3 regions of the Streptomyces sp. NPDC127129 genome follow, and region 3 is predicted to be linked to each of the others. Evidence: riboswitches for the same ligand, from Rfam matches in the RefSeq annotation. Region 3 holds a riboswitch; each other region holds the start of a gene.
The links. A riboswitch is a leader RNA that binds a small molecule or an ion and turns the genes downstream of it on or off. The one in region 3 is predicted to bind thiamine pyrophosphate.
Positions count from the first base shown of each region.

Region 1: it holds a riboswitch for thiamine pyrophosphate, as region 3 does, so the genes downstream of both, thiC (phosphomethylpyrimidine synthase ThiC) here and ACFVGW_RS29995 (thiamine ABC transporter substrate binding subunit) in region 3, are expected to answer to the same signal.
Region 2: it holds a riboswitch for thiamine pyrophosphate, as region 3 does, so the genes downstream of both, thiO (glycine oxidase ThiO) here and ACFVGW_RS29995 (thiamine ABC transporter substrate binding subunit) in region 3, are expected to answer to the same signal.

Region 1 covers NZ_JBHXTV010000006.1:98,705-100,962, reverse strand. The annotation lists gene ACFVGW_RS13435 (YibE/F family protein) at 1-810, opposite strand, end outside; TPP riboswitch at 882-1,028, shown strand; gene thiC (phosphomethylpyrimidine synthase ThiC) at 1,022-2,258, shown strand, end outside.
Region 2 covers NZ_JBHXTV010000003.1:372,130-374,387, forward strand. The annotation lists gene ACFVGW_RS07825 (NAD(P)/FAD-dependent oxidoreductase) at 1-458, opposite strand, end outside; gene ACFVGW_RS07830 (hypothetical protein) at 499-840, opposite strand; TPP riboswitch at 892-1,004, shown strand; gene thiO (glycine oxidase ThiO) at 1,002-2,168, shown strand; gene thiS (sulfur carrier protein ThiS) at 2,165-2,258, shown strand, end outside.
Region 3 covers NZ_JBHXTV010000018.1:106,356-108,613, reverse strand. The annotation lists gene ACFVGW_RS29995 (thiamine ABC transporter substrate binding subunit) at 1-979, opposite strand, end outside; TPP riboswitch at 1,067-1,174, opposite strand; gene rlmN (23S rRNA (adenine(2503)-C(2))-methyltransferase RlmN) at 1,204-2,258, opposite strand, start outside.

The DNA of each region.
Region 1 (2,258 bases), on a different contig from region 3:
CGTCCCGAGCACCGCGACCGACGTGCGGGCGGAGAGTCCGTGGCACATGTAGAGGGCGATCAGCATGATCGCGCTCGACCCGACCACCGCCACCACCAGCGGATTCGACCCCTGCAGAATCGCCGGCAGGATGAAGAAGGTCAGCACCATGAAGCTGATCGCCAGCGCGATCAGTGCCATCACGCCGCGCATCCGTCCGACGAGCACCACGGCGAGGGCGAAGATCCCGGCGAGGACGGCCAGCGGAATCTTGCGGTCGACGTCCGTCACCGAATACTGCAGATCGCGTGGGGCGTCGGGCGCGTACGCCACCACCACGCCCTGCCCCTCGTCCAGTTGACGCGGTGCGTCCGGCTGCACGATCTCGGTGAAGGTACGGCCCTTGTCCGGACCGCTGGTGACCTCGATCGTCGCCTTCTCGCACTGCCCCTGCTGCGCGTTGAGCGCCTCACGCCCCTGGGGCGTCGAGACGTCCCCGGTCGGCGGCACCTGACCGGCGTTCACGTCCTGGCAGTCGACCTGCTCGACCGAGGTGACCTTGCCCTGGTAGGTCTGCCGGTCGAAGCCGACGCCGGTGCGTTCGTGCTCCGGGGCCCCGCCGGGCCACAGGACGACGAGCCCGACCACGACGGCCGTGGCGAACGGGATCAGGACGGCGGCGATGATTCTGCGCAGATGCCGGGAGACGGGCGCGGCCGGTCCGTGGCTGTGGGTGTGGCCGTGCCCGTGACCGACGTCACCGGGTCCGTGACCGACGTCGCCGTGTCCGTCGTGGCCGTCGGGTTCCGGGGTCTGCTGCGAGGAAGTCACCGACCGATCATCGCAAGAACGGCGGGGGCCCACTGTTCAGCATGGCCGGGTTGACGCTAGCGTGGTGCCACCTTTGCACACGCGGGAGCTCGGAGCACCGGGCTGAGAGGGCGCTGATCACCGTACGCGCGTACCGATGTACGTACGGGAGGAGGCTGCGCCGACCGCCGAACCTGTTACCGGGTAATGCCGGCGTAGGGAGATCGGTCTCATGACCATTCAGGATGCACGCACGCCTGCCACCAGCCAGAACGAGGCTCAGGACGAGCGCAAGCCGGGCTGGCACAAGGGATACGTCGAGGGCTCGCGCCCCGACCTCCGGGTGCCCGTCCGACAGGTGCACCTCACCAACGGCAAGGACGTGACGCTGTACGACACGTCCGGTCCGTACACCGACCCCACCATCGACACCGACGTACGGCGCGGCCTCCCGCCGCTGCGCGAGAACTGGATCATCGCGCGGGGCGACACGGAGGAGTACGCGGGCCGCCCGGTCCGCCCCGAGGACGACGGCATCAAGCACACCTCGCCGCGCGGTGGCCTGAAGAACCTCGACGCGGTCTTCCCCGGCCGCCCGCGCCAGCCCCGCCGGGGCCGAGACGGCCAGGCGGTGACCCAGCTCGCGTACGCCCGCCGGGGCGAGATCACCCCGGAGATGGAGTACGTCGCGATCCGCGAGAACGTCTCCCCCGAGGTCGTACGGGAGGAGATCGCGGCAGGTCGGGCCGTCCTTCCGGCCAACGTCAATCACCCGGAGATCGAGCCGATGATCATCGGCAAGCGGTTCCTGGTGAAGGTCAACGCCAACATCGGCAACTCCGCCGTCACCTCCTCCATCGAGGAGGAGGTGGAGAAGATGACCTGGGCGACCAAGTGGGGCGCGGACACGGTCATGGACCTCTCCACCGGCCGCAACATCCACACCACGCGCGAGTGGGTGCTGCGCAACTCTCCCGTGCCGATCGGCACCGTGCCGCTCTACCAGGCCCTGGAGAAGGTCGACGGGAAGGCCGAGGAGCTGACCTGGGAGATCTACAAGGACACGGTCATCGAGCAGGCCGAGCAGGGCGTCGACTACATGACGGTCCACGCCGGCGTGCTGCTGCCGTACGTGCCGCTGACGGCCCGTCGCAAGACCGGCATCGTCTCGCGCGGCGGCTCGATCATGGCCGCCTGGTGCCTCGCGCACCACAAGGAGAACTTCCTCTACACGAACTTCGAGGAGCTCTGCGAGATCCTGGCGACGTACGACGTCACGTACTCGCTGGGCGACGGCCTGCGGCCCGGCTCGATCGCCGACGCCAACGACGAGGCGCAGTTCGCCGAGCTGCGCACGCTCGGTGAGCTGAACACGATCGCCAAGCGCCACAACGTGCAGACGATGATCGAGGGCCCGGGCCACGTCCCGATGCACAAGATCAAGGAGAACATCGACCTCCAGCAGGAGA
Region 2 (2,258 bases), on a different contig from region 3:
GCGCCGATCCAGCCGGCGCCGACCACCACGATGTCGTGCCGCCGTTCCAGGACGGGCTTGAGGCGGGCGGCGTCGTCGAGGGTGCGGAGCAGATGGACCCCGGGCACGCCCTCGGTGCCGGGCAGGGTGACGGGTTCGGCGCCGGTGGCGACGACCAGGACGTCGTACGGGACGGGCCCGGCCTCGGTGTCGACCTCGTGGGCGTCGGCGCGCAGCCCGGTCACGTCGAGGCCGAGGCGCAGTTCGATGGCGAGCGCCTCGAAGTCGACGTCGAAGGCGGAGTCCTCGGCCTTGCCGAGGAGGACCGCCTTGGAGAGGGGCGGGCGGTCGTAGGGCTGGTGGGGCTCGGCCCCGATGAGGGTGACCGCGCCGGTGAAGCCCTGCTCGCGCAGGGCGACGGCGGTCTGCACCCCCGCCATCCCGGCGCCCACCACGACGACCCGCTGCTGTGCCTGCATCTGCTCGCTCACCCGATCACCTTACGCATCTGACGAATCGTCAGGAAGACTGCTGCTCCACGACACTGGTGCCGGAGCCCTCCTGGGACTCCCATGCCCAGCTCTCCTCCAGTCGAACGCGGCCGTCGGGCAGCTCGACGACGGCGGAGACGCAATGCCCGGAAGAGGTCGATCCGTCCCTCTTCAACTGCACGTAACGGAAGTCGAGCCGGTCCCCCGCGCGCGTGCCGACGAGATGGCCGCGGACCACGTCCCCGCCCGCGTACTCGGCCCAGATCCGGCCGTCCTCCTCGTGGTACGTGAACCGGGTGCGCGTCCCTACCTGACCGGGCGCCTGGTCGGCGACGGGGAAGAGGACGAGTCCGTCGAGGGATCGGGCCACGGAGGCTCCCTTACTGGGCGTCGGGGGCGGGGGTTACGCTGACCGTCAACGTAGAGCACTCGCGGGAGCCCGGACGTACCGGGCTGAGAGGGAGGCTGGCCGGCCTCCGACCGTACGAACCTGATCCGGGTCATGCCGGCGAAGGGAGGGGCTGGACGCCCATGTCGCGTACATGCAGGACCTCTGACGTTCTCGTCGTCGGGGGCGGAATCATCGGCCTGGTCACGGCCTGGCGGGCCGCGCAGCGCGGGCTGAGCACCGCGGTCGTGGACCCCGAACCGGGCGGCGGGGCCGCCCGGGTGGCCGCCGGGATGCTGGCCGCCGTCACCGAACTCCACTACGGCGAGGAGACCCTGCTCGCCCTCAACCTCGCCTCCGCGCGCCGCTATCCGGAGTTCGTCGCCGAACTCCGGGACGCCACGGGGCACGACGTCGGCTACCGCGCCTCCGGCACGCTCGCCGTCGCCCTCGACGCCGACGACCGGGCACATCTGCGCGAACTCCACGCACTGCAGATCCGCTGCGGCCTGGAGTCGGAGTGGCTCAGCGGACGCGAGTGCCGGCGCCTGGAGCCGATGCTGGCGCCGGGGGTGCGCGGTGGGCTCCGGGTCGACGGCGACCACCAGGTCGATCCGCGCCGGCTCGCCGCCGCGCTGGTCACCGCCTGCGAGCGGGCCGGGGTGGTCTTCCACCGGGATCTCGCCGATCGGCTGACGGTGGTACGGGACCGGGCCACGGGTGTGGTGCTCGCGGACGGCTCCGAGCTCGCCGCGGAGCAGGTGGTCCTGGCCGCGGGCAGCCTCAGCGGGCGGCTCGCCGGAGTGCCGCGGGACGTCCTGCCTCCCGTACGCCCGGTGAAGGGACAGGTGCTGCGGCTCACCGTGCCGCGCGCCTTCGCCCCGTTCCTGTCCCGGACCGTCCGCGCCGTCGTCCGCGGCAGCCACGTCTATCTGGTGCCCCGCGAGAACGGGGAGCTCGTGATCGGCGCGACCAGCGAGGAGCTGGGCTGGGACACCACCGTCACGGCGGGCGGGGTCTACGAGCTGCTCCGGGACGCGCACGAGCTCGTACCGGGTCTCACCGAGCTGCCGCTCACCGAGACGCTGGCGGGTCTGCGGCCCGCCTCCCCCGACAACGCGCCCCTGCTCGGCCCGACCGCGCTGCCCGGCCTCCAGCTGGCCACCGGGCACTATCGCAACGGGGTCCTGCTCACGCCGGTCACCGGTGACGTCATGGCCGAGCTGCTCACCACGGGCGCGCTTCCGGACGAGGCCCGCCCCTTCACACCCCGCCGCTTCGCCCCCGTACGACAGGAGCAGCCCGCATGAACGTCTCCGTCAACGGCGAGGCGCGTGTCCTCGCCGCGCCCACGACCCTCGACGTCCTGGTGGCGACGCTGACGGCCGCGCCGTCGGGCG
Region 3 (2,258 bases):
GCTTGGTGAACAGCTCGGGCAGCTGGGCGCCCTCGGTGACCGGGTTGACGAACATCTGCAGCGGCATGTCCTCCTGGAACTTCTTCGAGATCAGGAAGTCGATCAGCGCCTTGCCGCCCTCGGGGTTCTTCGCACCGTTCAGCAGTCCGGCGAACTCGATCTGGCGGAAGCAGGTGCCGGTGGAGACGCCGGTCGGCGCGTCCTTCGGCTGCGGCTCGGAGTAGAGGACCTCGACCGGCGGGCTGGAGGCGTACGAGACGACCAGGGGCCGGTCTCCCTTCGCCTTCTGGCCGCCGGCCGAGCCGGAGAACTCCTGGTTGTAGGCGAGCTCCCAGCTGTCGACGGTCTTCACGCCGTTGGCCTTGAGCTTCTTCCAGTAGTCCTGCCAGCCGTCGTCGCCGTACTGGGCGGCCGTGCCGAGGAGGAAGCCGAGGCCGGGAGAGGACTTCTCCGGGTTCTCGACCACGAGCAGGTCCTTGTACTCCGGCTTGGCCAGGTCGTCGAAGGTCTGCGGAGGGGCGAGCTTCTTGTCGGCGAAGTACTTCTTGTCGTAGTTGACGCAGATGTCGCCGGTGTCGATCGGGGTGACCCGGTGCTCCTTGTCGAGCTGCGCCTCGGCGGCGACGGCGTCCAGGCCCTTGGCCTCGTACGGCACGAAGATGCCGTTGTCGAGGGCGCGGGAGAGCAGGGTGTTGTCGACGCCGAAGAAGACGTCGCCCTGCGGGGAGCCCTTGGTCAGGATCTCCTTGTTGACGGCCACGCCGGCGTCGCCGCTCTTGAGGACCTTGACGGTGAAGCCGGTCTGCTTGGTGAACTCCGCCAGGACCTCCTTGGAGGCGTTGAAGGAGTCGTGGCTCACGAGGGTCACGGTCTTCGGCGCGGGCTCACCGCTCTTGCCCGCCGCGCCTCTGACGTCGTCGGTGCCACAGGCGGCGAGGGTGGTGACGCCCAGCGCGGCGGCGATGGCCGCGGCGGCCATCTTCTTGGTGCTCACTGAAATTTCCTCCTGGGTGTGACCAGGAAGAGACGCGGCCCTGCCCACCCGAGGGTGGGCAGGGCGCAACAGCTCGAGTTGCGACCGAACTTCCTACCCAGAATGACCTGGGCAAGGTTCAGAGGGTCTGCGGTCCGGTGACCGCACTCTCAGCGCTGTGGCGCTCCCCTGTCGGAATATGGAGATGTGTTCGAGCACAGACTACAAGGTCAGCGCTCCGACGCCGCGAGCTGTCCACAGGCGCCGTCGATCTCCTGCCCGCGGGTGTCACGGACGGTGACGGGGACACCGTGGGCGGCGATGGCCTCGACGAAGGCCTTCTCGTCCTCGGGCCGGGACGCGGTCCACTTCGATCCGGGCGTCGGGTTCAGCGGAATCAGGTTCACATGGACCCGCTTGCCCTTGAGCAGCCGACCGAGGAGGTCGCCCCGCCAGGCCTGGTCGTTGATGTCCCGGATCAGGGCGTACTCGATGGAGATCCGGCGGCCGGACTTCTCCGCGTACTCCCAGGCGGCGTCGAGGACCTCGCGGACCTTCCAGCGCGTGTTGACGGGCACGAGGGTGTCGCGCAGCTCGTCGTCGGGCGCGTGGAGCGAGACGGCGAGCCGGCACTTGAAGCCCTCGTCGGCGAAGCGCAGCATCGCGGGCACGAGGCCGACGGTGGAGACGGTGATGCCGCGCTGCGAGAGGCCGAGGCCGTCCGGCTCGGGGTCGGTGAGCCGGCGGATCGCGCCGACGACCCGCTTGTAGTTGGCGAGCGGCTCGCCCATGCCCATGAAGACGATGTTGCTGAGCCGCGCCGGCCCCCCGGGCACCTCGCCGTCGCGCAGGGCGCGCATCCCGTCGACGATCTGGTGCACGATCTCCGCGGTCGACAGGTTCCGGTCGAGCCCGGCCTGCCCGGTGGCGCAGAACGGGCAGTTCATCCCGCAGCCGGCCTGTGAGGAGATGCACATGGTGACCCGGTCGGGATAGCGCATGAGCACGGACTCGACGAGCGTGCCGTCGTGCAGCTTCCACAGGGTCTTACGGGTGGTGTCGTCGTCACACGAGATGTGCCGGACCACGGACATCAGGTCGGGCAGCAGCTCCCCCTGCAGCTTCTCGCGGGAGCCTGCGGGGATGTCGGTCCACTCGGCGGGGTCGTGGGCGTACCGCGCGAAGTAGTGCGTGGACAGCTGCTTGGCGCGGAACGGCTTCTCGCCGATCGCGGCGACGGCCTCCTTGCGCTCGGCGGGCGTGAGGTCGGCAAGGTGCCGCGGCG